DNA from 4 places in the Paraburkholderia unamae genome. Region 3 is predicted to be linked to each of the others. Evidence: predicted binding sites of a transcription regulator. Region 3 holds the regulator's gene; each other region holds the start of a gene.

Region 1 (7,630 bases), on a different contig from region 3:
GTTCCTCTCGGGCAGCGATACCTCGGGCAACGCGCTGTTCGGCAACCTGCAAGTGGTGGCCGCGCAGCAACTCAACCTCAACCCCGTGCTGATGGCGGCGACCAACTCCTCGGGCGGCGTGATGGGCAAGATGATCTCGCCGCAGAACATCGCGACGGGCGTCGCCACCACCGACCTCAAGGGCAAGGAAGGCCACGTGTTCGCGAAGACCTTCAAGCACTCCATTCTGCTGACGGTGCTGCTGGGCATCCTCGTGTGGCTCCAGCAGAACGTGCTGACGTGGATGATTCCGCCGCACTGAACGCGCGGCGAATGTCCCGGGCGCACCAGCGCACCCGGTGTGTGCGCATGAAAAAACCCGCCGGCGCCGTGAAGCGCGGGCGGGTTTTTTGCGCGTGCCGGCGCATGCCGGCGCGAGCGCGACGCTTAGTGCAGTTCGCCGACCACGAGATTCATGATCTCGCGCGCCGGGCGCGACGAGTCGATCTGGCCGTTGTCGTCCACGATCGCCACGCGCGTCTGGCTCTCGGTCACGGCGCGCACGTTGAGCTTGTACTGCTTCGCGACCTTTTCCTTGCGGCCGTGGAAGATCTGGTTCCAGAAGCCCTGTTCGTCGGACGACATGTCCTTCGGATCGACGTAGCGCACGTAGTACATGCCCTTCGAGCGGTCGCGGTCGTCCACCGTGAAGTTCGCGCGGTCGAGCGCGATGCCCACGCGCACCCACGCGCGGTCATACGGCTCGCCGAGCGTGAGCTCCGTTGAGCTGTACTGGCCCGAGGTGCCTTCCGCGCCCGCCTTCGAATCCGACCCGCTGCCCGACTGCTGGCCGACTGCCGCGACGTTCTGCGCGGCGACGGCGGCGGCTGCTGCATCCGGAGCCTTCGACTTCGCGTCGGTGCCCTTGCTGTTCGCCTTGGCGTCGGCTTCGGCCGCGACTTGCGCGTCGGGCACGCCCGGCTTCGCGTTCGCGAGCGTCATCATGAGGCGCTTGAGGTACTCGGCCTCGAGTGCGGGATCGTTGGGCTTGGGCACCCACTTGCTGGTGTCGTTGTTCGTGCCCGTGAGCTGCTCGCTCAGGCCCTTCTGGCTGATGAACACGTAGGTGCCGCCCGCGGGCGACGTTTCGAGACGCGTGCGGTACTTGTTGCGCTCGGCCGTCACGTACGAGTTGCCCGTGGCCCACGAGAGCGTGTTGCGGATGAGACCGTCGCTGATCTTCGGGTGCGTTTCGTTCCAGTCCGTTTCCATCACGCCCTTGTTGCGCTGGTCGACCACCAGCAGGAAGCCCTGCTCCTGCCAGAAGCGGCGTACCTGCGCCCAGACCTGGTCGGGCGTGCGGCTGTCGATGACGAGCCAGCTTTCCGTACCGTCACGCTGGATATGCATGCCCGGCACCTGCGGGAGCACCTGGGTCTGATCGGACGGCGCGGCTTCGGCCTGAGTCTGCTTGAGCGCGGACAGCGAGGTCTCGCCGCCCTGCGGCGCCAGCGAACGCTGGTCGGACGCTTCGTCGAGCATGTTCGGCGGCACGGCAAGCGAGGACTGCTTCGCCTTTGCGTCACTACGGTAATCGATCTTGCCTGGCGTCGGCGAGCTACATCCGGCGACCAGCCCGCCCGCCATCAAGAGCACAAGCGCGCGCGCGGCAAGACGTTGATGAAAATCACTCATGTTCGGGTAATCCCTTCGGCTACGCCACGGCCAGTTTCCGTGGATCAACCAGCCATTTTACCGGGCCGACGGCCCGCTGTGCAAAAACCGCGTCCTGACTCCGTTTCCATTCGCTACGAAGATCGCCGCCAGGCGGCTGCGCGGCCCCTTCGGCTCCTCCAGAGAAACATTCATCAACATTTGAATCGTCGACATCCGTGCCCGTTCGTATGCGTATTTTTCTTTTGGATCAATACATTAGCTACTGATCGCGGCGAAACGCCACGTTGCGCCCGACAGCCCTGACGGCGCGAGCCTCTTGCGAAAACGACCCCGGTGCTAATTTCCCTCTGCAAATCTCAAAAAAAGAAGTTCACAAAGAGCAGGACCGGAGAGCGTCATGAAAACTTGCAGCCTCATCCAGGCGGGCCGCGCCGCGGCCTGCGCCTGCGCGCTCAGTTGCCTGAGCCTCGCCGCCGCGCCGGCGCATGCCGCGCTCGGCGACGCCCCCACGGTGCCTCCCGGCGCCAGCAGCCATCCCCTGGCGGGCGGCGCCGCCCGTGTCGTCAGCTACGTCGACGACGGCGGCGCCACTGTCAACGAGTACGTGGCGAGCGCCAGCGGCACCGTGTTCGCCTACACATGGCAAGGGCCGACGCAGCCCAACCTGGAGGCGCTGCTGGGCCGCTACGCGGCCGACTGGCGCAGCGCCGCGGCCGCCCAGCACGCCGCGGGCCGCGACGATCTGCACGGCGCGCGCGTGGTCGGCGCACAGGTCGTGGTCGAGACGGGGGGCCACATGCGCGCGTATGCAGGCCGCGCCTGGCTGCCCGCCGCGCTGCCCGAGGGCGTCGCCGAAGGAGACCTGCAATGAGCGCCCTTCCGCAACGCCTTTCGCGCGTGTCCGCTTTCGCGGGATTCGCCGCCTTCGCGCTTTGCGCGGTGCTCGCCGCCTGCGGCGGTGGCGGCGGTGGCGGCACGGCTGCCGCGAGCCCCACCTCGCCCGTGGCCGCGAGCGCCCCGGCCGCCGCCAGTGCGGCAAGCCCGGTGAGCGCATCCGCGCCCGCCAGCACCACCGGCACCGTGCCGCAATCGAACACGCCCAACGTGCTGGCCGTGACGGTCGGCCCCACGCCCACCTCGACGCGCAACATGCTCATGACGAGCGTCACGCTCTGCGTGCCGGGCACCGCCAATTGCGCGACCATCGACAACGTGCAGGTCGACACCGGCTCTCAGGGCCTGCGCGTGCTGGCCTCGGCGCTGCCCGCGGGCTTCGCGCTGCCGGCCGTCACGACCGGCGGGGGCGGCGCGAGCGGCGCCATCGCGGGCGAATGCGCGGCGTTCGGCACGGGCTATACATGGGGGGCGGTGCGCAGCGCCGATGTGAAGCTCGCGGGCGAAGTCGCCGCGTCGCTCCCGATCCAGGTGATCGCCGACGCGGCGGTGCCCGCCACGCCATCGGGCTGCACGGGCTTCGGACTCGCGATGAACAGCCCCGCCACGCTGCGCGCGAACGGCATTCTCGGCGTGGGCCCGTTCAGCGCTGATTGCGGGGTGAGCTGCGTGAACGCCGCGCTCGCCGGCTGGTACTACGCGTGCCCGGCGAGCGGCTGCATGGCCAGCGCGCAACCGCTCGCGCAGCAGGTTGGCAATCCGGTCGCCGCCTTCGCCACCGATAACAACGGCGTCCTGATCGACCTGCCCGCCGTGGCGGACAGCGGTGCGTCGTCGGTGAGCGGCTCGCTTGTCTTCGGCATCGGCTCGCAGGCGAACAACGCGCTCGGCGGCGCGACCGTGCTGCGCGCGAACACCGGCACGGGCTACGTGAAGACGACGACGTCGGACGGCACCGTCTATTCGCAAAGCTATATCGACAGCGGCTCGAACGCGCTCTACTTCAACAACTCGACGCTCACGCGCTGCGGCCTCTGGTATTGCCCGAGTTCGCCCGCGAGCCTCGGCGCAACGATCAGCGGCCTCGACGGCCTGGGCGCTTCAGTGAACGTTACCGTCTCGAGTTCGACGACGCTCCTCGCGAGCGGCAACTGGGCGTTCAATGACCTCGCGGGCTATAACGCCCACGCGTTCGGCTGGGGACTGCCGTTTTTCTTCGGGCGGCGCGTATTCACGGCGATCGAGGCCCAGGTCACGCCTGCGGGGACCGGGCCGTACTTTGCGTTCTGAAGGACAGTGGCGGGGATAGCGGCAACGGCACAGCGAGCGCCCCGCCCGAGTCGGCTTACTCGCTGTCGTCGTCCGGAGCGGGCGTGGTCTTCGCGAGCACCGGCGGCGCCAGCCAGCGGAACGTCGAGAGACCCGTTTCGTTGAAGGTGCACTCCGCGGCGGCGGCGGGCCGCACGGCCTTCTTGATGCCGAGCTTTGCGGCAAGCGCCCCGATCGGCGTGGTCGGCGCGGCTTCGGTGCTCTGGGTGGCAACCGGTGCCGTGGGAACCGCCATCATGCCGGGCACCACCGTGGCCACATTCGCCGGCGCCGCGAGTGCGTTCGACTCAGGCGAGCCCGAGTTCTGCGCCGACGCCGCGCGCGCCGCTGCCGACGCGGGCTGCGCAGCCCGCGCCGCCTGCGCGGACGATGCCGGCTCGGCAGGCGCCATGCCGTGATCGAGTTGCCCTTCGATCACGACGCGCGCGCCGCGATAGGTCGTCGCGCTATGCGTGACCTTCAGCTCGCCGAACGTGGTGTCGGCCAGCCGGTTACGCATCTCCTCTTCGCAGGCGCCGGTATTGCGGTATTGCGCCGCGCATCCCGCGAGCAGGGTGACCGCGGCGGCGAGGCCGGCGAAGCATGCGTTCCGTTTGTTCATCGCTCTTCCGTTTTTCAGGCTGCGGCAATTGTAGCGTACGGGCCGGGGAATCCCTTAGGCCACTCGCGTGAACGGCGCTAACCGGTCTACTGAGCCCGGCAAGCCCCCGCGAGCCTGCTATCATCGCCGCTGTATATCCGTACAGTGCCACGCGTGCTTCCCGACTCTCCCGATCCGTTCTACTACCTCGCGAACTTCGAGCGCGCGCTCGCGTGGCTCGACGCCCGCTGCGCCGACCTGTTCGGCGAGGCCGAGCGCCGTTTCGTCGACGATTTCGCCCGCCTGCCGCAGCCCGCGCGCGCACTTTTCGTGCGCATGCTCATGCGCCTCGGCCCGCACTTTCGCGCGAGCCGCCTTCAATACGACGAAATCGGCTGCCCGCGCGCGGCCGCCGCGCCGCTCGTCGCGGCGGGCTGGCTCGACGGCGCGCCCACGCTCGAGCTCGGGGCGCTCGCGCCGCTCGTGACGAAGGCCGAGCTTCAGGCGCTCGCGTCAAGCCTCGGCATCACGTTCGAAGCGCGCGCCACCCGCGCCGCCACGCTCGAGACGCTGCACGCCGCCGCGCCCGAGCCGCGCGCGTGGCATGCCTGGTTCCCGGCTTCGCCCGATACCGTGCTGCTGTTCGCCGCCGCGCCGCTTTGCGAGCGCCTGCGCCTCATGTTTTTCGGCAACCTGCATCAGGACTGGACGGAGTTCGTGCTCGCCGACCTCGGCGTGTATCGCTACGAGAGCGTGCCGCTGGACGACGCCTCGCGCGCGTTCCAGCGCCGCGACGATATCGACGCGTATCTCGCGCTGCGCGACTGCCGCGAGGCGCTGGACAGCGCGCTCCGCGACGCCGCCAGCAACGCGGCAGCGCCGGCCGATGCCGATGCGGCCATCGCCACGACGCTCGCCACGCTCGACGGCCTCGCTGCGCGCACTCATGCCAACCCCTGGCTGCGCGCACGCCACGACAAGCTGCGTCACGCCGTGGGGCTCGCCGCCGAGCGCGTGGGCGCGGCCGAACTGGCCTGGCGCGCGTATCTCGACTGCGGCCATCCCGAGTCGCGTTACCGGCGCGTGCGCGTGCTCGAACAACTGGCGCGACGCGACGAAGCGCTCGCGCTCGCTCAAGCCATTGCCGCCGCACCCGCGAACGAGGAAGAAGCCCAGCGGGCGACTCGCACGCTCGGGCGTCTCGCGCGCACACGTGCCAGGTCGAAGGCCACGCCATCGGCCGCCGCCGCGCCGGCATTCGCGCAACGCGAACTCACGCTGCCCCGCGCACCCATGGGCCTGCGCGTCGAGGAAGCCGCGCGCCTCGCGCTCGCCACGACGGACGCGCCCGTGTTCTACGTCGAGAACACGCTGATCAACGCCCTCTTCGGCCTGCTCTGCTGGCCCGCGCTGTTCGCGCCGCTGCCGGGCGCGTTCTTCCATCCGTTCCAGCGCGGCCCCGCCGATCTGCACGCCGCCGATTTCGTCACACGCCGCGCCACGCAGTTCGAAGCCTGCCTCGGCGAACTCGATACGCAGGCGTACCGCGAATCGATCGTGCGGCGCTATGCGGAGAAAGCCGGCATCCAGTCGCCGTTCGTCGCGTGGCCCGCGCTGAGTGACGACTTGCTTGCGCTCGCGCTCGACTGCTTTCCGGCTGCGCACCTGCGCCTGTGGTTCGAGCGGCTGCTGCGCGAGCCCGTGGCGAACCGCTCGGGCCTGCCCGATCTCGTGCGTTTCTGGCCACAGGAGCGGCGCTATGAGCTGATCGAAGTGAAAGGCCCTGGCGACCGGCTACAGGACAACCAGCGCCGCTGGCTCGCGTATTGCGCGACGCATGACATGCCGGTCTCGGTGCTGCAAGTACGCTGGCCCGGCGAATCCGCCGAATCGGACGAATCGGACGAATCGGACCAGAGCGACAAGACCGACGAAAGCGGCGGCGCGAGCGCCACCGCGCAGGCGTCGAACACGCCATGAGCTACACCGTCGCCGTGCGCACGCTGTGCGAATTCACCGCGAAGCGCGGCGACCTCGATCTGCGCTTCACGCCCTCGCCCGACGCCGCCGACGGCCGCGCGGGCCACGCCGCCATCGCTGCGCGCCGCCCGCCCGGCTACGAAACCGAAATCGCGCTCAGCGGCACGTTCGCAACGCTCACCGTGCGCGGCCGCGCCGACGGCTACGATCCCGCGCGCCGCAGGCTCGAAGAGTTCAAGACCTATCGCGGCGACCTCGATGCGATGCGCGAGAACCAGCGCGCGCTGCACTGGGCGCAACTACGCGTTTATGGCGCGCTCATGTGCGAAAAGCTCGGCGTCGATGCGCTCGAACTCGCGCTCGTTTACTACGACATCGGCTCGGGCCGCGAGACGGCGCTCGTCGAAACAGCCAGCGCCGCGGACTTGCGCGCCGCATTCGAGGCACAATGCCACCGCTTCGTCGCGTGGGCCGAGCAGGAAACCGCGCACCGCGCCGCGCGCGACGCCGCGCTCACCACGTTGCGCCTGCCGCATCCGGCGTTTCGCCACGGCCAGCGCGATCTTGCCGAGGCGGTCTGGCGCGCGGCAACGCAAGGACGCTGCCTGCTCGCCCAGGCGCCCACGGGCATCGGCAAGACCATCGGCACGCTCTTTCCCCAACTGAAAGCGTGCCCGCGCTCGGCGATCGACAAGGTGGTGTTTCTGAGCGCGAAAAGCTCGGGGCGGCAACTGGCGCTCGACGCCCTCGCCACGCTCGCGGGAATTCGCGAGGAACCGCACGCGTCACCGCAATCTGAGCGCCTGCCCCTGCGCGTGCTCGAACTCGTCGCGCGCGAGAAGGCTTGCGAGCATCCCGAAGCGGCGTGCCACGGCGAATCGTGCCCGCTCGCGCGCGGCTTCTACGACCGGCTGCCCGCGGCGCGCGCGGCTGCGCTCGAACGCGTGCGGCTCGATCGCGCCACGTTGCGCGACGTGGCAAGCGAGCATGCCGTCTGCCCCTACTACCTCGGCCAGGAACTCGCGCGCTGGAGCGACGTGATCGTCGGCGACTACAACTACTGGTTCGACACGAGCGCGATGCTGTTCATGCTCGCCGCGCACAACCAGTGGCGTGCGAGCGTGCTCGTGGACGAGGCGCACAATCTGCCCGAGCGCGCCCGCGCGATGTACTCGGCCGAACTCGTGCAAA
Region 2 (7,630 bases), on a different contig from region 3:
ACGCGGGCGCGACGGGACTCTCGAACGCGATGAAATACCTCTGCGCGATCGAGCCATTGCAGATGCGCGCCACGCCGCTCGACGCCGGCGCCACACGCTTCGCGCTCGACGGCGCGTTGCCCTGGATCACGAATCTGCGCCCCGAAGGCTTCGTGGTCGCCGCCGCGTTCGACCGCCACGACGGCGCGCCGCCCGCCCTCTTCGCCGTACCGCACGACGCGCCGGGCGTCACGCGCAGCGACGACCTCGACCTGATCGCCCTGCGCGGCAGCAACACGGCCGCGCTCACGCTCGCGCACACCGAGCTCGACGCAAGCTGGCTGATCGCCGCCGACACGCCTGCCTTCCTCGCGCGCGCCCGCCCCGCGTTCCTCGGCCTGCAATGCGGCATGTCGATTGGCCTCGCGCGCCGCGCGCTCGAATCCGTCGATGCGAGCAGCCCTGCCGTGCGCGCGGCGCTCGCCGATGACGCCGCCGCACTGCGCGCCGAACTCGACACGCTTACCGCGCGCCTCTACGAAGGCGTGGCAAGCGGCGCTTTCGTCGCGCAGCCTGCCGCGCAATTCGAAGTGCGCATCGGCCTGGCCGATGTGGTCGCGGCCGCCGCGCGTCTGGACGTGCAGGCAGCGGGCGGACGCGGCTATTTGCGCGCGCAGGGCGCGGCGCAAACCACAAACGCCACAAGCATGACGAACGACACCGCGCGCCGCAGCCGCGAAGCCGCCTTCGTGCCCATCGTCACGCCCACGCTCGTGCAGTTGAAAAACCAGCTCGCGCAGCATCGCCGCAGCGAGGCCGCATGAGCGGCGGCGCGCACGCAGCGCCCGCGGCGCGTATCGCGTTGCGCGGCATCCGCATGGGCTGGCAGCAGCGCAACGTGCTCGACGGCGTCGATCTCGACGTGCACGCGGGCGAACTCGTGTCGATCCTCGGGGCGAGCGGCGCGGGCAAGTCCACGCTGCTGCGCATCGCCGCCGGGCTGATCGCGCCGGCCGCGGGCGAAGTGCGCGTGGACGGCGCGCGGCTCGACGGCACGCGCCCCGACGTCGCGCTCGCGTTTCAGGACCCGTGCCTGCTGCCCTGGCTTTCGGTCGAGCGCAACGTGGCGTTCGGCCTGAACTTCCGCCGCCAGCCCGCACTCACGCGCAGCGTGCGCCAGGCGCGCGTGGCAACGGCATTGCAGGCCGTGGGCCTCGCACATGCCGCGCATCTCGCGCCGCGCCAGCTTTCGGGCGGCATGGCGCAGCGCGCCGCGCTCGCCCGTGCACTCGCACGCGAGCCGCGCACGCTGCTGCTCGACGAACCGTTCGGCGCACTCGACGAAGTCACGCGCGCCGACATGCAGCGCCTGCTCGTGCAGGTCGTACGCAACACGCAGGCCGCGACGCTGCTCGTCACCCACGACATCGACGAGGCGCTGCTCGTTTCCGACCGCGTGTGCGTGCTCGGGCAGGGCGGCATCGCGCTCGATCTCACCGTCGACGTGCCCGCGCCGCGCCACTCGCACGTCGAAGCGCTCGGCGCGCTGCGTGTGCGGCTCGTGAGCGCGCTGCACGACTCCATGGCGCGCACCGCCGCGCCCCACCTGTAAAACCCGCAACCCACGAGGACGACCACCGCATGTGCCAGTTTCCGATGACCCGCCGCGAGTGGCTCAAGCTCGCATCGCTTTTCACGGTCGCGGGCGCCGCGCCGCTGCTCAGCGCGCTCGACGCGCGTGCCGCGAGCGAACCGGACGCGCCGCTGCGGATCGGCTATCTGCCCATTACCGACGCGGCGCCCCTGCTCGTCGCGCACAACAACGGCTATTTCGCGCAAGCGGGCTTGCAGGTCGAAAAACCCACGCTGCTGCGCAGCTGGGCACAGCTCGTCGAGGCCTTCCTCTCCGGTCAGGTCAACGTCGTCCACCTGCTCTCGCCGATGACGATCTGGGCACGCTACGGCAGCCAGGCGAGCGCCAAGGTCGTGGCGTGGAATCACGTGAACGGCTCGGCGCTCACGGTCGCGCCCGAGATCGACAAGCTCGCGGATCTGGGCGGCAAGACCTTTGCCGTGCCGTTCTGGTACTCCATTCACAACGTCGTGCTGCAAGACATGCTTCGCGCGCAAGGCCTCACGCCGGTGCTCGCGAAGGACGGCGCGCTCAAGTCCAACGAAGTGCGCCTCGTCGTGATGGCGCCTTCCGACATGCCGCCCGCGCTCGCCGCGAAGCAGATCGCGGGCTTTATCGTGGCGGAGCCGTTCAACGCGGCAGCGGAGGCGCTCAAGGTCGGCAAGATCCTGCGCTTCACGGGCGACGTCTGGCGCGATCACGCGTGCTGTGTGGTGTTCATGCACGAACGCGACCTGACCGGGCGGCCCGCGTGGTCGCAAAAGGTCGTCAATGCGATCGTGCAGGCCCAGGTGTGGACGCGCGCGCATCCGCAAGAAGCCGCGCAACTGCTCTCGAAGAGCGGCGAGAATCACTACACGCCACACGCGGCCGGCCTGCTGCAAAGCGTGCTCGCGCCCACGCCCGCCGACGAAGCGCGCTATCTGGGCGACCGCGCCATCATTCACGGCGACTGGCACGAGAAGCGCATCGACTTCCAGCCCTATCCTTACCCCGCGTACACCGAGGAACTCGTGCGGCGGCTCAAGGCGACGCAGGTCGAAGGCAACGGGCAGTTCATCAAGGCGCTGGACCCGGCCTTCGTGGCGCGCGATCTCGTTGACGACCGCTTCGTGAAAAAGAGCATCGAAGCCGTCGGCGGCATGAAGACATTTGGCCTGCCCGCTTCGTATGCGCGCACGGAGACGATCGTTGTCTAGCCTGCCCGCCCACTCCGGCGCCGCACGAGGCGCCGCGCCGCCAGGCGAAGGCGCGCACCGGGAACGTGCGCGCGGCGTTCTGGCGCACGCTTCGCTCGGCGTGCTCGGCCTCGTGGCGATCCTCGCGTTCTGGGCAGCAGGCGTGGCGGTGCTCGCGCGCCACAACGCGCTCGCCGCGCAGTTCGGCCCGCTCGCGGCGCTGCAAACCTTCCCATCGCTCATCACCGACGACCGGTTGTTCGCGCATATCGGCGCGAGTCTGCGGCGCATTGGCGTCGGTCTCGCGTTCGCGATGGCGATAGGCGTGCCGCTCGGCTTTCTGATCGGCCGCGTGAAGGCGCTCGAAACGGCGCTGTCGCCCGCGCTGCAATTCCTGCGCATGATCTCGCCGCTTTCGTGGATGCCTATCGCCGTGATGTCGCTCGGCGTGGGCGACCCGCCCGTGTACTTCCTGCTCGCCTTCGCGGCGGTGTGGCCGATCGTGATGAGCACGGCGTCGGGCGTCCAGCATATCGACGCGCGCTGGGTGCAGCTTGGCGAAAGCCTCGCCGCGACGCGCGCCGAAATGCTCTGGCACATCTACGTGCCGGGCATTGCCGCGCATGTGCTCACGGGCGTGCGCCTCGCCATCGGCGTGTTGTGGATCGTGCTCGTGCCCGCCGAAATGCTGGGCGTGAGTTCGGGACTCGGTTACCTGATTCTCGATACGCGCGACCGGCTCGCGTATTCGGAGCTGATGGCGGTCGTGCTCGTGATTGGCGCGCTGGGCTTCCTGCTCGACCATGTGGCGCGGCAGCTCTATCGCCGCTTTGGCGCGCAGCGCTGATCCCGCGGGCTTCCCGGCGGCGGGAACACCGGCGGGAAGCCCGGAGAAGCCCCAAACATCAATGCGCGCGAGCCTTCACCGTGTTGCTCTGTGCGAGCATCTCACGGATGCGCGCGAGGTGCAGGTCACCCACCGCCGTATGAACGGGTGCAACCGAGCGCCCCCGGCGCGCAGCCGGCGGCCACGCGCCCAGGTACCGGCACAGCGCGGAAACGAACGGCCGCTTTCCTCCGGCAGCCAGCCGTTGCGCCGCCGCCCCGACGCGCTGCGCGCCCACGTTGGCGACCAACCATTCAAACGCCTGACGGTCTTCATCATTCACGATGCGGATCAGCGATTCCATGCCACGCTCCTACTGGACGTAAACACATACTGTTAATTTATACAGTATTTTGCACCGCCGCAAGGTGGATTTTGGATTGTGGCGTGAGTGGGCGTGGATCGGTGCCCCGGGGAATGCCTGCGAGTCACGACGCCAAATTGGGGTCTTATTTGCACACCCGCGCAGCGAATCCATCCGATCATTTAGCTATTCTTATGAATAAAAACGGCGCGCATAAAAAGCTTGCATGAACCGCAAGAAATCCCGCGATCCGATCGGTCACGCGCATGCGAGGGAATACGTTATGTGCGGTAGGCAACAGCGGACATTGACGCGCTGTGGGAAATCAACCATATTTTCCTGCAAGCGGTAGCGCTCGGACCAGCGCCGCCGCTTTCCTGTGCATGCAGATCGTGGGTTCCGCGAGGCCTTGCCGATCGCTTCAACAACGATTCTGAGCATGCCGAAATGGCATCGCCATAACGGTGGGACGCACGCATGTCCGCTCAGATTACTCACGACCCGAGTTACCCCTTTGCGTGCAAGCGCTGCGGTGGGTTGATCTATCAGCACGTCGACTTCTGCCCTTACTGCGGCACGGATCGACCGCTCGACACCGTTACGCTGGGCACGCATCCGAAAGCCACGCTGGAAGCGCTCGGTCCCACGGCGGCAGCGCCGCCCGTGCCTGCGGCCGCGAAGCTCTCACCGGCCGCCGCGCTGGCATCCGACCACCCGACGGCGCAGCCCGGTGATCCGCACCAGTTGCCCGGGCATGCGTTGCCGTTCGGGCTCACGAAACGATGGATCCTGACGAAGGGCCTCTTCCTTTTCTGGCTCGTTCTCATGTTCGGCTACGCCACCTATCTGCTGCTTGGCGACAATCGCAAGCAGGACAGCGCGAACGAAGATCAGAGCACGCACTCGTCGGGCGGCTCGGTCTCGACCTCTGCGTCCCGGGAAACGACGAACGCGACGCTGCCCCCTGCTGCCGACACGGGGGCGCCCGCTGCCTCGCCGCCGCCCCGTGCGACGCCGCAATACACGGATGTGGCCGACAGCTTGCGCGTCGCCCGCAGGAGCCTCGCGGAAAACAACCTGTTCGACGCGAAGGCCGCGAACAGCGCCGCACTCGCGCGCGACCCGGACAACGAGGACGCGCGCACGATCCAGCGTGACATCGCGGCGCGCGAGCAGCGGCGCGACAACGCATTGCAGGGCGCAGAGCGATGCGCGGCGCAGCATACCTGGGCCTGCGCACAGCAACAGGCGTCGGAGGCCCTGGCAATCGATTCGAGCAGCCAGCACGCGCAATCGTTGCTGGAGCGCGCCATCGTCGCAACGGCCTGGAAGCCGCTCGGGTCGCCGAATTCAACGAGTTCGACCGGTTCGACGAAGGCGCCCAATCCCGCTAATCCTGCGAATGGCGCCCCGCAAGCAACCACGACAGCCACGGCTAACCCGTCCGCGAACGCAGGCGCCGCGAATGCAGCGAGCAACGACCACGGCGTCGATGCTCAGGAGCGCGCGATCCTGCAAAACGGCTGGAAACCATCCACCCCAACCGGCACCGCACATTGAGCAGGACTCCATAACACTTCGAAGTCTGCCGCACCTCACCTCCAACGCGGGAGAGAGACCATGCTGAAAACGATTCTGGCGGCCCCGGTGGCCCTGCTGGCACTGATCGCCCTGTTTTTCACGACACTTTCCATGGCCGCCGCGCCAGACGCGCACTACCGCATCGTGACCGGCCCCGAGCGCGGCACCTACATTCAGATCGGTCAGGACCTGTCGAAATGGGTTGCCCAACCGGCCGGCATCGACCTCGAAGTGCTGCCCTCGAAAGGTTCGGCGGAAAACGTGCAGCGCATGCGTTTCGAGCCGGGCGTGAAGCTCGCGCTCGTGCAATCGGACGTCTATCAGGCTTATGTTGACATGGCCAATTCCGGCAACGAAGAGGCGGGCACGATGATTCGCCCACTGCGCCTCATCATGCCGCTCTATGACGAGGAAATTTACTTCGTCGTGCGCAACGACTCGCCGATGAAGACGATCAACGAGATCAAGGACAAGGTGATGAGCGTGGGGCTGATTGGCAGCGGCACTGCGCAATCGGCAAGCACGCTGTACCGCCTGATGTTCGGCCAGCCGATTCCCGAGCAGAACGCGCAGCACCTGAGCAATGAAGACGCGCTTGCCGCGCTGATCGTGAAGAAGATCGACGTTGCGATCATCGTCGCCGGGCAACCCGCGAAACTCTTCACCGACATGAACCCCGAGTTGCTACAGCAGATCCGCTTCCTGCGCGTCGACCCGAACGCGCCCGAAACGGCGCGCGCCAGGCAAACCTACTTTCCCGCGACGATCCACGTATCGAGCTACCCGAACTGGCTGAAAGAGGACGTGCCGACATGGACGGTCAAGGCCTTTCTCGTCACCTATGACTACAATCTGCGCGACACGGTCGGCAACCTGAAGCGCTTTGCCGATTCGCTCTGCGAGAACTTCGACAATCTCCAGGAACACGGCCACCCGAAGTGGAAGCAGGTGAAGCTCGAATTACCCGGTCTTGGCAAGGGGTGGCAATACTATCAGCCTGTCGAGCGGCGGCTGAAGGCGTGTTTCGCGCATCGCGCCGCGATGCAGGCGGCCAACAGCCCGGCCAACGGCGCGGCCGCGCCGCAAGGGGCCACCGCTTCGCAAAAGATCAACGGAAGGCCTTGTACGGACCAGGAGCGCCTGCTGCTGCTTTGCGGAAAGTAACGCGGCGCAGTACCGGACGCCGCTATGGAACCGTTGGCGAAGAACTCGCCGTCCGGAGGCACCCCATGACAGAAGCAAGCATACGTGACGCACTGGATGCGCATTGGCGCGCGTCGGCAGCGGGCGATCTCGACGCCGAGCACGCCATCTATGCCGACGATGCGATCTGTGATTATCCCCAATCGGCCGAGCGGATTGTCGGGAGAGCCAATTTGCAGGCGCTGCGCAGCCATCACCCGGACAAACCATCGGGCTTCAACGTAAGAAGAATTCAGGGCGAAGGCCCGCTTTGGGTGACCGAATACATCATTTCATACAAGGGGCGCGCCACCTGCACGGTCAGCATCATGGAGTTCAGGGGCACCCAGGTCGTTCACGAGACCCAGTACTTCTGCGATCCGTTCGACGCTCCGGCATGGCGAAGCCAATGGGTCGCGCGGATCACATGAGGCGAGTGGCAGCGAGCCCGTCTCAGTGCGACGACACATAGATCGCGTCGGCAAACGCTGCGGGAATCGCGAAACTCTCGCGCATGCGCCTCGCCTCCGCCGCCGGCGTCAAGCCGAACAAGCGCTTGAATTCCCTGCTGAACTGCGACGGGCTCGTGTAGCCCACGGCGTGTGCCGCCACCTCCGCGGTCAACGCCTCGCGCACCATCAGTAGCCTGGCCTCATGCAGACGCGTGGATTTCACATACTGCATCGGCGACACCTGCGTGACCGCCTTGAAGTGGCTATGGAAACTCGGCACGCTCATGCCCGCTTCCTCGGCCAGTTGCGTGACGTCGAGCGGCTGCGCGTAGCGCGCATGGATGAGGCGCAATGACCGGCCCACCCGGCCGAACTGTCCTCGCATGGCCAGCGCCTCGCGCATCGAGCTTCCCTGGGCGCCCGTGAGCACGCGGA
Region 3 (7,630 bases):
ACGCGCATGGCCGTGCGGCTCGTGCCCGAGTACATCGTGCTCGTGCTGCTGCTCGGCGCCGCGCGTGCGTGGCTCTTTCCGCATATCGGTCCGGAAGTCACGAGCAGTCTTGGCTGGATCATCACGTTCGCTTTTGTCGGCATGTTGTTCGTGATTCCCACGGCCGGGGAAGTGCCCATCATCCAGGCGATGCTCGCACTCGGCATGGGCGTGGGCCCGGCCGGCGCGCTCCTGATGACGTTGCCGCCCGTGAGCGTGCCGTCGTTCGCGATGCTGGCGGGCTCGTTCCGGCCGCGCATGCTCGCGATCGTCGGTACGACGGTCGTCTTGTTCGGGATCGTCGGGGGGCTCGCGACCGTGGCTCTGGGGTTCTAGCGCGACCCGCGCGGCATGGCAGGCAAGCGCTATTCATCGGGGCGCGGGCATTCAAGGTAATACGCGGACGGTTCGCCGTTCGCCAAGGAGCGGGCCTCGGCCCGAAAACCAGCATGGCACAGCAAAAAACCAATCCGAAGCTCGAACAGGCGCTCACGCGCGGCGATCTCGCCATTCGCCAGGCCAATTCGGCGCGCGCGACGGCGGTGCTGCGCGCGCTCGGCAAGATGATCGTCGAGGCGTCGGCGACCATTGGCGTCGAGGCGCACACGTCGATCCCCGACGGCGATCGCATCTACGATCCGGCCGACGGCCTCTGGCCGCAGTCGCTGCTGGTGTCGCTCGACGGCCCGGTGGAAGACTCGGACCCTGAAGAGATCCGCACGGTGCGTCTGCTCGCCCAGACGCAATCGACGATGTTCCGCGTGGAGTGGCATCGCGCCGACGGCAAAATCGGCCGCCAGGAAGGCGGTCCGTTCGCGACGGTCGCGTTTATTTCGGACGTCGATATTCCCTGGGGCGACGACGAAGACTGAGCGCCGCGTGGTGTGTTGTTCGATGTCGCGAGGTGTCGCGCGGCGTCGTTCAGTAGGGCTTCAACGCATCATGCGCCGGCGGAACAGCACCGAGGCAATCGCGAACGGCACCACCACGTAGATCACGAGCACGAGCAAGTGCAGGCCGGCCTGCTCGACAGGCCGGTCGAGCATGGCGGGGCGGATCAGCGCCACGGCGTGCGCGAGCGGCAGCATCAACGTGATGTGCTGCGCGGCGGCGGGCAACTGGGCGATCGGAAAGAACACGCCCGAAAGCAGCAGCATGGGCGTGAGCACCAGTGTTTGATAGAACATGAAGAAGTCGTAGGACGGCGCGAGCGCCGTCACGATCATCGCGCAGCTCGCGAACGCCAGGCCCGCGAGCGCGATCACGGGCAGCGCGAGCAGCATCGAAGGAAAGCTCGCGTAGCCGAGCAGCCCCGCCACCAGCATGATCGCCGCACCGGAGAGCATCGACTTGCTCGCGGCCCACATGACCTCGCCCAGCACCACGTCGCCGAGTGACAGCGGCGTATGCATGATCGCTTCCCACGTGCGTTGCACGTGCATGCGCGAGAAGCCCGAGTACATCGATTCGAAGCTCGCCGACATCATCACCGAAGACGACACCGTGCCCGCCGCGAGAAACGCGATGTACGAGACGCCGTCCACGTGCCCGACCATCAGCCCGAGACCGAAGCCGAGACCGAACAGGTAGATCATCGGGTCGGCGAGATTGCCGAACATCGAGGCGATCGCGAGCTTGCGCCACACGAGATAGTTGCGTCGCCACACGGCCATCCAGTGCGTGGCGTTCGAGGGCAGCGCCGCGCGCGGCTCGCGGACAAGTGCGTGGTCGGGGCGTGCGGGCGTCGGGTCGTTGGTGCGTGTCTGCATGGTTTTTTCTTGAGCGGCCGCTTCAGTCCTGCATCTCGCGGCCCGTGAGCCGCAGGAACACGTCTTCGAGATTCGCGGGCCGGTGCAGGTAGCGCAGGTCCGACCGATGGCGCAGTTTCGCATGCACGGGCGCGGGGTCGTCGACGTAGCAGAACAGTGTCTCGCCGCTGATCTCCGTGCGCTTTGCGTCCTCCGCGAGTTCGTCGCGCAGCGCGGCCGGGTCCGGGCCATACACCTCGATCACGTCGCAGCCGATCTCCGATTCGATCAGCGCCTTGGGCGCGCCCTCGGCGATCTTGCGGCCTTCCTCGATCACGCACACGCGATTGCAGAGCCGCTCGGCTTCCTCCATGAAATGCGTGGTGAGCAGAATCGTCTTGCCGCGCGCGAGCAGCGAGCGCAGGCGCTCCCAGATCAGATGGCGCGCCTGCGGGTCGAGGCCCGTGGTGGGCTCGTCCATCACGAGCACGTCGGGGTCGTTGACGAGCGCGCGCGCGAGCGTGAGGCGACGGCGCATGCCGCCGGAGAGTTCGCCCACGCGCGCGTCGGCCTTGCTTTCGAGGCGTGCGAATTCGAGCAGCGGCGCAACGAGCGCTTTCGTTTCGCGCGCGGACAAGCCGAAGTAGCGGCCGAACACGACGAGGTTCTCGCGCACGGTGAAGTCGGGGTCGAGGTTGTCGAACTGCGGCACGACGCCCACGCGCCGGCGGGCGTGGCGCGCGCGCGCCGGCACGGGCTCGCCGCACAGGCTGATGCGCCCCGCATCGGGAGACACGATGCCGAGCAGCATGCGCAGCGTGGTGGTCTTCCCCGCGCCGTTCGGGCCGAGCAGCCCGAAACATTCGCCGGGGACGACGTCGAATGACAGACCGTTGACGACCGTCCTGTCTCCGTAGTGTTTGATGACCTGCTCGAATTCGATGGCGGGTGCGGGCATGGACCGGTTGAGCGTGTGTCGATGTGCGTGAGTCGGACGAGCGTCGCGCGAATCGGGCGCAAGAGCGAACGAAATGCGCAAGAAAAATATCGCACGAAACGAGGCGGCCTATTCTAGTGCATTGCCCTGAGTCGGGTGGGCGGCGCTCTGATGCCCGGTTCAACGCTGCTTGCCATGAATGCTTGTCGCGGCAATCATTGGCGGCGCGCAAGATTCATGCGTGACGTACCGCACGCCTGGCGCTTAACGATGGCGTCCTGGCGTTTTCCAGCCCTTGCGTGCGCAATTGCGGCGCACCATCATGAGAATCGCACAGCCTGCAAATCACGCGGGCGGGGAGAAGCGATATGGCGAGCTACAAAAAAATCCTGCTGTGTTACGACGGCTCGCGCGAAGGCCGCAAGGCATTGCGTTGCGGCGCCGATCTTGCGCTCGATCTGCAAGCGGAAACGCACTTGCTCTCGGTCGTCGACATGCGCTCGACCATTGCCCAGAGCGCCGGCCTGCTCACCGATGTGGCCTGCGGCCGCTTTGAGGAAACGGCCCGCGAAATCCTTCAGGAGGGCGTTGACTGGCTGACCGAGCGTGGCGTGCACGCCCAGGGGCATTTCGCGTTCGGGCATCCGATCGACGAAATTGCGAACCTGGCCAACGAGCTCCAGGTCGACCTCGTGGTCGTGGGACATCGCTGCCGCACCGGGCTCTCGCGCTGGTGGATGGGCGCGGGCAATACGCCGCTGCTCGACCGCGTGTCGTGCAGCATTCTGGTGGCGTGCTCGTCGGCCGCCGAGGAAAAGCAGCAAGCCGCCGCAGCCTAGCGCGCGGAAAACCTGGAAAGCGCGAGCACGGGCCCGGACGATCGGGAGATCGGCGGGCCCGCCAGGCGCGAACCGGCCCGGCGGCGCATCACATGCGTGCCGGTCCGTGGTTCAGGTCAGTTCGGGTTCGGGGCGTTGCCCTCGTTCAACTCGACCGACGCGAGCTTCCACGAGAAGAGTCCATGACGCTGCAAGATGGCGGCATAGTGCTCGCCCGTGGCGCTGCGATCCCACGTGAGCGCGAACTCGTTGAGGCTGCGATAACCCGCCGTGGTGACCGGCCGCGCTTCGGGCGCGGGATTGCCTGAAGCCGCCTGGGCGGGTGGGGAGGCCGGGGCGGCTGCGGAAGCGGGGGCCGACTGCGAACCCGCCTCCTGCGGCGGCGGCGCGTGAGGACGCTCGCCGGGCTTGCCCGTGGGCGGCATGCCGCTCAGTAGCGCGGCGACGCCCTCCGGCGTGGCATAGGCATCCACGAGCGGCCCGATCAGCGCCGCACCGATCACGGCGCCGAGAATCAGCAGCGGATTGCTGCTGTGCTCCGCATGAATGCGCTCTCGCAGCATTTCGCCAACCTGCTGCTTGAGGCTCACGCGCAGCGCCGGGTAATCGACGTACTGATTGAGCGTGGCGGCGTCGCGCGCGTCGGCAGCAGCCTTCATGCGATTCACCGCGATATAGGGCGACGCGTAGGCGTAGCCGAGCGCGGCCACAAACACGGCAACCGCGACCGTGATGGCGACGGGCTTCTTCCAGTCTCGGGATTTACGTGGGGGCGTCAGGGATTCCGTCATCAAATTCGGACAAATCGTTCAAACACGGTGTTGACCGCAATCCGGCGAAAACGATCCCCGACACTGCCCCTTTTTACGTCAGAAAGGCCTTGGTGCCGCTTGTGGCCCCTTGTTGCCGCTTATTGCATTGTGGCGCCGGGTGAGCGCTTATTTCGCGAGCGCCCCAGGCAGATCGCTTTGCTGCTCGGCGATGCAGCGGTCGATTGCGCGGCATACGGCGTCCACCGTACCGACCAGGATGAGCCGCGACGGGCCTTGGTAGACGCGCACGGGCGCCCGGCGCATGGGCTGCTCGGTGTTGATCGTGCTGTTGAGCGAGACGCGCGCGAACGCCGGTTGCGCCGAGGGCAGCGCGGGCAGGTCGGCCGCACTGGCCGCCACCATCTCGGGGGTGTCTTCGAAGAGCGAGCCGTTCAGTGCGGCAGTTGTGGCGCGCACTTCGCGAACCGCGCACGAGGCGACTCCACGCAGGTGGCGCAGACGGCCGAATTGACGGAAGGGCAGCAAGCGGGCAAGGCGTTCCATGGCTCTCTCCAGAGAATGCGCGCAGGGCGCGCAAGCGGATTTATCAGAATTCGGTAGGGCGAATCAGGCCGACTGCAATGCCTTCCAGCGCGAAATCCGCGCTGCCGGCCTCGACGAAAATGTTCTCGTAGTCGGGGTTCTCGGCGATCAGCTCGACGCCGTTCGGGCGGCGCTTCAGGCGTTTGACGGTGACGTCGTCGCCCAGACGCGCCACGATGATCTGGCCGTCCTTCGCCTCGCTTTTCTTCTGCACGGCGAGCAGGTCGCCGTCGAATATGCCGGCGTCGCGCATGGAGAGGCCGCGCACCTTCAGGAGATAGTCCGGCCGGCTCGAGAAGAGCGCCGGGTCGCACATGTAGTTCTGCGAGATGTGCTCCTGCGCGAGGATCGGGCTGCCCGCCGCGACCCGGCCGACGAGCGGCAGCGAGAGCTGCATGATGCTGGCGTGCGGCAGCGTGAACTGGTGCGGCAGGTCGTCGGGCCCCGGCATGAGGCGGATGCCGCGCGAGGCGCCCGCAGCCAGTTCGATCACGCCCTTGCGCGCCAGTGCGCGCAGGTGCTCCTCGGCCGAGTTGGCCGAGCTGAAGCCGAGTTCCGCCGCGATTTCGGCGCGTGTGGGCGGGAAGCCCGTGCGCTCGATCGCCCGGCGAACCAGATCGAAAACCTGCTGCTGTCGTGCGGTGAGTTTGGTCATGGCGCCACTGTATGTTTGAACAGGTAACTGTATTTTTATACAGTATTCGCCGCTTTTCAAGTGTTACTTGAAGTTCGTCATCCGGGCGTTGCCATGACGCCGTTTTCCCGCGTTGACACGGACGAAATCGTGCTGTGACAGCGACTTCCTCTGTCCTTACCACTTTTGCGTATTAAAGAATGAAGAAACATTATTTTTAATGATGTAAGCGGATCGCTAGACTGGCCTCCATCGATAGCTGAAAACCACACACGAGAACGGAGAACAGATAGATGGGCACGACCAATACGGGGCGCGGGGGCTGGCTGAAGACGCTGGCGGCAAAACTGGTGATCGGCGTGGCGCCTCTCGCGGCGTCGTTCGCAGGCATCGCGGCGATGGCGCCCGCAACGGCTCACGCGGATACGTCGCTGCTCAACGTCTCCTACGATCCGACCCGCGAGCTGTACCAGGACATCAACGAGGCCTTCATCAAGCAGTGGAAGGCCAAAACGGGCGAAACGCTCACCATCAAGCAGTCGCACGGCGGCTCGGGCGCGCAGGCGCGCTCGGTGCTTGACGGCCTGCAAGCCGATGTCGTGACGCTGGCGCTCGCCTGGGACATCGACGCGCTCGCCAACAAGGGCATCGTCGCGAAGGACTGGCAAAAGCGCCTGCCCGACAACGCGTCGCCGTACACGTCGACCATCGTGTTCCTCGTGCGCAAGGGCAACCCCAAGCACATCAAGGACTGGGACGACCTGACCAAGCCGGGCGTGTCGATCGTCACGCCGAATCCGAAGACCTCGGGTGGCGCGCGCTGGAACTATCTCGCGGCGTGGGCGTATGCGCTGCACCAGCCGGGCGGCAACGAGCAGAAGGCGAAGGAGTTCGTCACGAAGCTCTACAAGAATGCGGGCGTGCTCGATTCGGGCGCGCGCGGCGCGACGACGAGCTTCGTGCAGCGCGATATCGGCGACGTGCTGATCGCATGGGAAAACGAAGCGTTCCTCTCGCTCAAGGAGTTCGGCCCGGAGAAGTTCGAGATCGTGGTGCCTTCGGTGAGCATTCTGGCTGAGCCGCCGGTCGCCGTGGTGGACAAGGTCGTCGACAAGAAGGGCACGCGCAAGCAGGCCGAAGCGTACTTGCAGTTCCTCTATAGCGAAGAGGGCCAGGAGATCGCGGCGAAGAACTTCTACCGTCCGCGTTCGAACAAGGTGCCGGCTGCGCTCACCGCGAAGTTTCCGAAGCTGAAGCTCTATACGGTGGACGACACGTTCGGCGGCTGGACCAACGCGCAGAAGACGCATTTCGCAGATGGCGGCGTGTTCGACTCGATCTACCAGCCGCAGTAAGGCACGCAGTTAGGCACGCAGTTAGGCAGACAGCATCGAATGCAGTACCGGTCGGGATCCGGCAACAATCCGACCGCATAACAATGAAGCGCGCCCAAGGGCGCGCTTTTCGGCGCCGCTCCGGAGCACAGGAAGCGCGCAACCCATGTCTGGACGATGAGCATGACGACGTTTCAATCGACGTTTCGATTACGCAAGCCCAGCGCGCTGCCGGGCTTCGGCATAACGCTCGGCATCACGGTGGCTTACCTGAGCCTCGTGGTGCTCATTCCGCTTGCCGCCACCTTCCTCAAGACGGCCACGCTCGACTGGAGCCAGTTCGTGCGTGCCGTGTGGTCGCCGCGCGTGATCGCGTCGTACCGGCTCACGTTCACGGCGGCGCTCGGCGCGGCGCTGATCAACGCGGCGTTCGGTTTCCTGCTCGCGTGGGTGCTGGTGCGCTACACGTTCCCGTTCAAGCGCGTGATCGACGCGCTCGTCGACCTGCCGTTCGCGCTGCCCACCTCCGTGGCTGGCATTTCGCTGGCCGCAGTGTATGCGGGCAATGGCTGGATCGGCCAGTACCTGCAACCGCTCGGCTTGAAGGTCGCGTTCACGCCGCTCGGCGTGCTCGTCGCGCTGACGTTCATCGGCTTGCCGTTTGTCGTGCGCACGGTGCAGCCTGTGCTCGAGGACTTCGAGCGCGAGCAGGAAGAGGCCGCCGCGTGCCTGGGCGCCTCGCGC
Region 4 (7,630 bases), on a different contig from region 3:
TTGAGTGGGCGAAGACCGCATGTCCTAACGATACTTTTATTAAGCGAGACAGTTTCAATAGCGAAGCCGAGATAGTGTGGTGTCCAACACGAGCGCGCCTGTTAGCGCTTTTGTTGATCGTTCCGTTGCGTCCCAAGCAAGTGCGATGGTTGGATAGAGGCCTGATGGACGAATGTATCTGGAGTTTTTTGACTCAATCGTATGTGACGAACACGCATCCCTTGTCCGCATGGCGATACGCGGATGGCTCGTCACATCTCCAGCGTTACGGTCGACCGAGTGGCGTCATACAACCCCTCACGGACGGCCTATTGGGGGTCGTTGAGCCTTGCATTTTCGTCTCCACAAACAAGACCCAAATGTGGGCGCCCCGCGACCGCAAGGGCTATGAGCTTCCGTGGCCGTTCCTGTCCGAGGACGAAGCAGGTAGTCTTGGAGTCGAAACAGCTCGATGGATAAGGCTGCCATATGATCTTCTGCGCTCGCAGACGGAATGGATTAATGCGCATTACCCACATCCAACTCCGGTATTTTTCAATGATTCACGTTCTGATGAGGTTGCGGTCAATCAGAAACATTCCGAATTTCTTCCTGCATTCACCCCTCTTTTCCTTGACCTTTCCACGGAATTTTTCCGGAACGACAAAGGCCGAACGAAGCACTACCTTCCCGTTTCGCACGCGAAAATTACAGAATTGTTCGACGCGCTCTGTGCCGAGACTGAAGATCGCCTCGCAGCTAAAGGTGAAACAGTTGAACTCACCCGAAAGACTACGGGTGGCAGAGTCAGTCTGTATGATATTTATAGCGTTCGACTGGCGGGGATTTCCTGGTTGATCGAGATGGGAGTGCCTATTCACATTGTGCAGGAACTGGTCGTCGCCCACCTCACCGCTGTGATGACCGCGCACTACAATCGCCCCGAGTCCCGCGGAGTTACCGAATTAATTATTAAAAATATCTCTGAAAACCAGACTGTGTACGGCTGGGATCGGCACCGCGCCACGCTCGCTCATCAGGAAAAAAAGTGGACATTTAATCGTCAATACGCTCGGCATCGCGACGCGGATCTTCTGCTCCAGTTTTGGGGCTGGAAAATTGTCCCCGGCGGTATCTGCCCCCTTGGTGGAACGGGATGCCATGTTGCCATTCCTAACCTTGACGATTCCGACGCCCGCGCGAAACCACGTTTTTCCGCAATCATCGGAGGATGTGGAAACTGCCGATTCTTCAGTACCGGTCCGGCATTTCTCATACAGCAAGCCCAAGCAATGAACGAAATTATGCTCGAATTGAGAGGTATCGGTAGAACGCGAAACGGCGTCCAAGACGCTTTGCATGAATTGTCGTGGCGAGATACGTCAGATCTGGACACCAATGGCCGAAAGAAGCTCGCGCTTGAGGCCGAATTGCTAAAGGAGCAGATTTCCGCAATCGACAAGAAATCTGAAGTGCTGATTCTCGAGTGGACAAACCGCTACAAGATGTTTGTGGAGTCGGAGAAGTTGGCATCAGGAATGGTAACGGACGATGCGTCGTTTGCTGACTCAGAAGATGAAGAACTGACATTGCTTTCGCTTGGCGAAAGTGAGGAGATCAGGCGTCAGATTGAGGTACGCCTCGAAAGCGGGGGAGACTTTTCGCTTGTCAAGAACATATTGGATAGCGCGATTATGTTAGGCGGGATTGAACGCTGCAGTATTGGCGCGCGTGAATCGTGTGTCAGATTTATGGATCTCGTGTTGAGAACGGAAGGATCGCGCTATCTATTAATTGATATTCCTGATGATCGGACACGTCATAACGCAGCTTATCTGATGGCTTCATTTGCTGAACGCCTCGTTGGCATTAAAGGGATTCAAGATTCATTGGACGGTTCGTCACCACTATGCGTGGAGGATGAAAATCGGAATAGCTTCTTGAGTTGGGTGGATGAGGTACTCGCTGACGCCGCCGGAAAGCGAACCGTTGCCGATCTATCTGGGCCAGACACGCCCGATTGATAGCTGTTCACCGAAAAACGGACCACTACGTTGCTGGAACAGGGAAAGGCTCTTGAGCTTTTAGATTCGCTATCGCGCCCTAAATTTGACGTTGTGGATCGACGATCAAAAAGCAGCCGTCCCGTAAGATCTCACCTTTGGCGGCCTAACCGTGCAAAAAGCTTTGTAGCTTGCCCCCAATTTCTGGCCCGAATGCTATCTAATCGTGTACCCGCGCGTGGCAGCGGTGGCCCACGAAGATTCAAGCGCCATCCTGAACCACGACCGGAGAATCTATTTCATAACGGCTTGCGCAGACGCATATTCGCCGGTACGATACTGTATGAATGTACAGTATTAGGGGGCGGAAATGGCTTTGCCGCTTGCGCAGATCGAAGATATCCACCCGGATCTATGGCGTGCGTCGCAGCTAGCATCGGCACGAGCCCGAACAGTGGCCAGTGGGTACGAGGCGCTTGACGCTGAATTGCCGGGTCACGGCTGGCCCACTGGATCTTTGAGCGAGATTTTGCTACAACAGCCAGGCTGTGGCGAGCTCCGCTTGCTCAAGTCAGCGCTGGGTGCAGCGACGAAGCGGTCAGTTATGCTGCTGCAGCCACCCCACACGCTCCAACCAACCGCCTTTTCATGGTGGGGACTCAATGTCGAAAACATCCGCGTGCTGTCTCCATCCTCGAACGCCGACGCATTGTGGGCCGCCGAGCAAATTCTGCGGGCTGGGACTGTCGGCACCCTGCTTTTCTGGCAGCAGCACATCCGTCCGGAAGCCCTGAGGCGATTGCAGCTGTCTGCGCAGCGGTCGGAAACGCTTTTCTTCCTTTTCCGCCCTATTGCGGCAGCAAGCTCAACATCTCCGGCGCCGCTGCGCATAGCGTTGGAAGCGGTCAAGGGTGGGCTGAATATCTCATTCGTCAAGCGTCGCGGACCTCACCGAGATCAGCCCGTTTTCGTCCCCTTGTCACCTTCACCTGTCCTGTTGAACCGAAATGCACCACTGGATCGGCGTTCATCTGCCGCGCCTGCCCATCGAGAGCTTTTGCCCGACGTGGCACACGCCAGCGCATGACGCTGGCGTCGTGGTGCTGGAAAAGGGCCGCGTACTCGCGTTAGACGCGACGGCGCACGCTCACGGGATAGTTGCAGGCATGCGCCGAGGCGGGGTACTCACCCTCGCACCGAATGCGGACCTGAGGGAGCGCGACGTGGCACGCGAAGAGCAGACAGTCAGGAGTGTTGCGTTTGCTCTTCTTCAGTTCACACCCAATGTCGTCGTAACCGAGGAGCATGTCGTGCTTGCGGACGTCACGGCAAGCTTGCGGCTTTTCGGTGGTTTGCGCTCTTTGCGTCAGCGCATTCGCAGCGCAATTACGGCCTTTGGAGTGACGGGTTCCATATCCGTCGCGCCCACGGCACAGGCCGCCTGGCTTCTTGCACGGGTTGACGGCGGCTTTGCAGTCTCGATTCGAACCTTGTCCCGTCGATTTATGAGTGTCCCGGTGACCGCTGTACCGGCAGCGCGCAAATTTGCGGAGTGGTTCGAGGGACTGGGCTGCACGTCGATCGCTGACGTGATGCGATTGCCGCGCGCAGGATTGAAGAAGCGATGCGGCACAGCCGTTCTCGACGTGCTTGATCGCGCAACGGCAGCAGCCCCTGAAGCACATGAGTGGATAACCATGCCGCCGATCTTCAATGAGCGGATAGAACTCCCTGATCGCATCGAACACGTCGAAGCGACGCTTTTTGCCGCGCGACGACTCACCCTCCAGATGACAGGCTGGTTAGCCTCGCGCAAGCTGGCAATAGCCCGTTTTGTCCTTTCGCTAGAGCATGAGCGCGGGCGCAAAGCGATTCCACCAACCGAGCTTGAGATTGCACTCGGAGAACCCACCTGGCACGAGGAGCATCTCGTTCGTCTCCTGAAGGAGCGGCTTGCACGGGTCGAACTTGCCGCGCCCGTTATCGCGCTGCGGCTCAAAGCGAAGGATGTGCGCGAGGCTGAGGCACCGAGCGATTCGCTATTTCCGGAACCGGGTGGCTCCATCCAGGATCACGCACGACTAATGGAACTGCTGACAGCACGACTGGGAGCAGAAAACGTTTTGCGCCCCAATCCGATAGCGGACTTCCGACCCGAAATCGCTGCTCGATGGGTGCCCATTTCAAGCGACTACGCAAGGGCGGGCCGAGAGTTGCCGCGTGACCTGCCGCGTCCCTCGTGGCTGCTAGACAAGCCCATAGAACTCATCATGCGTGGGCACCGACCGTTTTACGGGACACCACTGCGGATGGTCTCTCCGGGTGAACGGATCGAATGCGGCTGGCAGGACGAAGAAACAGTAACCCGTGATTATTTTGTCGCCGAAGCAGAGAACCATATGCATTACTGGATTTATCGCGAGCGCGTTGGCGTCAGCGATGAACGAGAGCCGCGCTGGTTTCTGCATGGCCTGTTCGGCTAGCCCCGGAGCGAGTGATGTTGGCTTCGCCCTATGGCGCACTGCCCGATTACGCAGAGCTTCAATGCGTCTCAAATTTTTCGTTTCTCCGCGGAGCGTCGCACGCGGACGATCTCTCCGAGCGCGCAGCGCAATTAGGCTATACCGCGATCGCAGTGACCGACGAATGCTCGCTCGCGGGTGTCGTACGCGCGCACGTTGAGGCGAAGAAAGCGGGCATTCCCTTCATCGTCGGCTCCGAGTTTGGATTGACCAATGCTGATGGTTTGCCCGCGCTTCGTTTTACCGCGCTAGCGATGAATCGCGAGGGCTATGGCAACCTGAGCGAACTGATCACGCTCGGCCGCATGCGTGCCGACAAAGGTAGCTATCGTCTGGCGACGCGAGATCTTGACCATCCAGAGCCTCCTCACGCCCATCTAAAGTCGCTCCCCGAATGCATTGCGATCCTCAGCCCGGAATATCCGGCAGACGAGGCGCGCCTTGATGTGCAGATGGAATGGTTCGCCACTACATTCGGTGAGCGTGCATGGGTCGCGCTGACGCTCCACGCTCGCGCGATGGATGACATCCACCGCGGTGTGGTCGAACAGATAGCCGTGCGTCATGGCGTGCCCATCGTTGCAACGGGCGCTCCGGTCATGCATGTGCGCTCACGCAAACCGCTTCAGGACGTCCTCACGGCAATCCGGCTTGGCCGACCCGTTGCTGATTGCGGATATGACCTCGCGCCAAACGCCGAGCAGCACCTTCGAGCCCGCCTGCGCCTCGCGAACCTGTATCCTGCCAGAGCACTCGCTGAAACCGTTGCAATCGCGCGGCGCTGCACATTCTCGCTCGACGAACTGCGGTATGAATATCCCGACGAACTTGTGCCAGACGGCTTCACGCCTGAGGCCTATCTGCGTCAGGAAACATATATCGGCGCACATCGGCGCTGGACCGCAGGCATCCCCAAAAACGTCCAGACGCAGATCGAGCACGAACTCGCACTTATCGCCGACCTGAAATATGAGCCGTACTTCCTCACGGTCTATGACATCGTGCGTTTCGCTCGGAACGAGGGGATCCTTTGCCAGGGCCGAGGCTCTGCCGCCAACTCGGCAGTGTGTTACTGCCTGGGCATAACCGAGGTCGACCCTGCACGATCATCGATGCTCTTCGAGCGCTTCATCAGCAAGGAGAGGGGGGAGCCTCCGGATATCGATATCGACTTTGAGCACCAGCGACGTGACGAAATCGTTCAGTACATCTACCGCAAGTACGGACGCGATCGCGCAGCGCTGACAGCTGCGGTCACCACCTATCGGCCCCGAAGCGCACTGCGTGAAGCCGGCAAGGCGCTGGGCGTCGATCCGGCAATTGTCGATCGTGTTGCGAAGGCCCACCAATGGTTTGACTCAAGTCAGGACCTGCTGATCCGGTTCGCAGAGGCTGGACTTGATCCCGAGGCGCCACTGATTGCGCAGTGGGCGAATTTCGCCGCCCTGCTGCTCGGCTTTCCACGCCACCTGTCGCAGCATAGCGGTGGTTTTGTGATCAGCCGGGGCAAGCTCTCACGCCTCGTTCCAATCGAGAATGCGGCAATGGCAGATCGATCGATCATCCAGTGGGACAAAGATGATATCGAAGCCTTGGGGTTGCTTAAGATCGACGTACTCGCGCTCGGCATGCTGTCAGCCGTGCGTCGCGCGCTGGATCTCATCTCGGAGAAACGCGGCGAAGTCTTTGAGCTTCAGGACATCCCCCCAGAAGACTCCGCCACATACGAAATGATCTGCCGCGCAGATACAGTCGGCGTTTTCCAGATCGAATCGCGGGCGCAGATGAGCATGCTGCCTCGTCTGCAACCGCGTCGGTTCTACGACCTCGTGATCGAGGTGGCAATTGTGCGCCCTGGCCCCGTCCAGGGCGGCATGGTTCATCCATACCTTCGCCGACGTCAGGGCATCGAGCCCGTGACATTTCCAAGCCCACAGATGGAGCAGGCGCTCGCGCGCACGCTCGGCGTGCCGATTTTCCAGGAGCAGGTCATGCAAGTTGCGATGCTCGCCGCCGGCTTCTCCGCCGGCGAGGCGGACCAGCTTCGTCGTGCCATGGCCGCGTGGAGACGCAAGGGGGGACTTGGCGTCTATTACGACCGTATCGTGAACGGCATGCTTGAGCGCGGATACGATAAGGAATTCGCCGAGCAAATCTTCGCGCAGATCCATGGTTTCGGCGAATACGGATTTCCGGAGAGCCACGCTGCGAGCTTCGCACTGCTCGTCTATGCGAGTGCATGGATCAAATGCCGCGAGCCTACGGTTTTCGTATGCGCGTTGCTCAACAGCCAGCCGATGGGTTTCTACTCTCCATCGCAGCTTATTCAGGATGCCAAGCGCCATGGAGTGCAGGTGCTGCCGGTAGATGTGGCGCTGAGCAACTGGGACTCGACGATCGAAGGCGCATCGACCGACGGCCCGTTGCGCCTCGGCATGTCGCTTGTTCGCGGCATGAAGGAGGAAGCGGCCGCGCGCATCGAGATGGCTCGGGCGGTGCGCCCGTTCCTTGATGTATCGGATCTTGCGCGACGGGCCCAGCTCGATCGTCGCGACCTTGAAATCCTCGCGTCTGCGAATGCCCTTCGTTCGCTCGCCGGTGATCGCCGTGCCGCGCTCTGGCAATCAGTTGCAGCGGTTCCTGATCGCGACCTCCTGCGCGGCGCCACTGATGACGATGAAACCCCGGTACTTGCTCCGATGACCGAAGGCGAGGAGATCGTCGTTGACTATCGTTCAACAGGTCTCACATTAGGCCGGCATCCGGTCGCCCTGCTCCGCCCCAAGCTCACGAAGATGCGCCTCGTCGCCTTCCGGACGCTCATGGGTTATCGCAATGGACAACTCGCGCGTGCCTGCGGGATCGTCACCGTCCGGCAGCGGCCCGGCACCGCAAAGGGGGTAATGTTCATGACGCTTGAGGATGAAACCGGAAGCGTAAATATCATCATCTGGCAGTCGGTGCTGGAAAAATTCCGGCGCGAAGCACTTGGCTCGTCACTGCTTGCCGTCTACGGCGTCTGGCAAAAGGAAGGCGAGGTTCGCCACCTCGTTGCAAACCGCCTGGTAGACTGCAGTAAGCTGCTTGGCGAACTCCCTACCATGAGTCGTAACTTCTGCTGATGGA

What was found. Region 3 encodes LexA, which represses DNA repair genes until DNA is damaged. Its sites were predicted from a motif close to ACTGTATNNNNATACAGT; they were not measured.
Region 1: C7402_RS37660 (VRR-NUC domain-containing protein) is a predicted target of LexA. The motif match lies at 4,609-4,626, and genes of this name have one in related genera.
Region 2: C7402_RS42920 (CppA family protein) is a predicted target of LexA. The motif match lies at 4,009-4,026, and genes of this name have one in related genera.
Region 4: imuA (translesion DNA synthesis-associated protein ImuA) is a predicted target of LexA. The motif match lies at 2,321-2,338, and genes of this name have one in related genera.

What each region holds. Positions count from the first base shown of each region.
Region 1 covers NZ_QEOB01000026.1:37,177-44,806, reverse strand. The annotation lists gene C7402_RS37685 (L-lactate permease) at 1-301, shown strand, start outside; gene bamC (outer membrane protein assembly factor BamC) at 427-1,674, opposite strand; gene C7402_RS37675 (DUF2844 domain-containing protein) at 2,054-2,527, shown strand; gene C7402_RS37670 (DUF3443 domain-containing protein) at 2,524-3,840, shown strand; gene C7402_RS37665 (hypothetical protein) at 3,896-4,480, opposite strand; gene C7402_RS37660 (VRR-NUC domain-containing protein) at 4,634-6,439, shown strand; gene C7402_RS37655 (ATP-dependent DNA helicase) at 6,436-7,630, shown strand, end outside.
Region 2 covers NZ_QEOB01000039.1:43,117-50,746, reverse strand. The annotation lists gene C7402_RS42940 (acyl-CoA dehydrogenase family protein) at 1-803, shown strand, start outside; gene C7402_RS42935 (ABC transporter ATP-binding protein) at 800-1,591, shown strand; gene C7402_RS42930 (ABC transporter substrate-binding protein) at 1,621-2,811, shown strand; gene C7402_RS42925 (ABC transporter permease) at 2,783-3,637, shown strand; gene C7402_RS42920 (CppA family protein) at 3,696-3,980, opposite strand; gene C7402_RS42915 (zinc ribbon domain-containing protein) at 4,458-5,540, shown strand; gene C7402_RS42910 (TAXI family TRAP transporter solute-binding subunit) at 5,601-6,725, shown strand; gene C7402_RS42905 (nuclear transport factor 2 family protein) at 6,791-7,174, shown strand; gene C7402_RS42900 (AraC family transcriptional regulator) at 7,197-7,630, opposite strand, start outside.
Region 3 covers NZ_QEOB01000027.1:86,648-94,277, reverse strand. The annotation lists gene C7402_RS38410 (permease) at 1-375, shown strand, start outside; gene C7402_RS38405 (hypothetical protein) at 489-911, shown strand; gene C7402_RS38400 (ABC transporter permease) at 972-1,808, opposite strand; gene nodI (nodulation factor ABC transporter ATP-binding protein NodI) at 1,831-2,745, opposite strand; gene C7402_RS38390 (universal stress protein) at 3,093-3,563, shown strand; gene C7402_RS38385 (DUF2939 domain-containing protein) at 3,680-4,354, opposite strand; gene C7402_RS38380 (hypothetical protein) at 4,502-4,879, opposite strand; gene lexA (transcriptional repressor LexA) at 4,923-5,573, opposite strand; gene C7402_RS38370 (sulfate ABC transporter substrate-binding protein) at 5,846-6,907, shown strand; gene cysT (sulfate ABC transporter permease subunit CysT) at 7,070-7,630, shown strand, end outside.
Region 4 covers NZ_QEOB01000006.1:36,345-43,974, forward strand. The annotation lists gene C7402_RS13925 (VPA1269 family protein) at 1-2,003, shown strand, start outside; gene imuA (translesion DNA synthesis-associated protein ImuA) at 2,353-3,069, shown strand; gene C7402_RS13935 (Y-family DNA polymerase) at 2,990-4,465, shown strand; gene C7402_RS13940 (error-prone DNA polymerase) at 4,480-7,626, shown strand.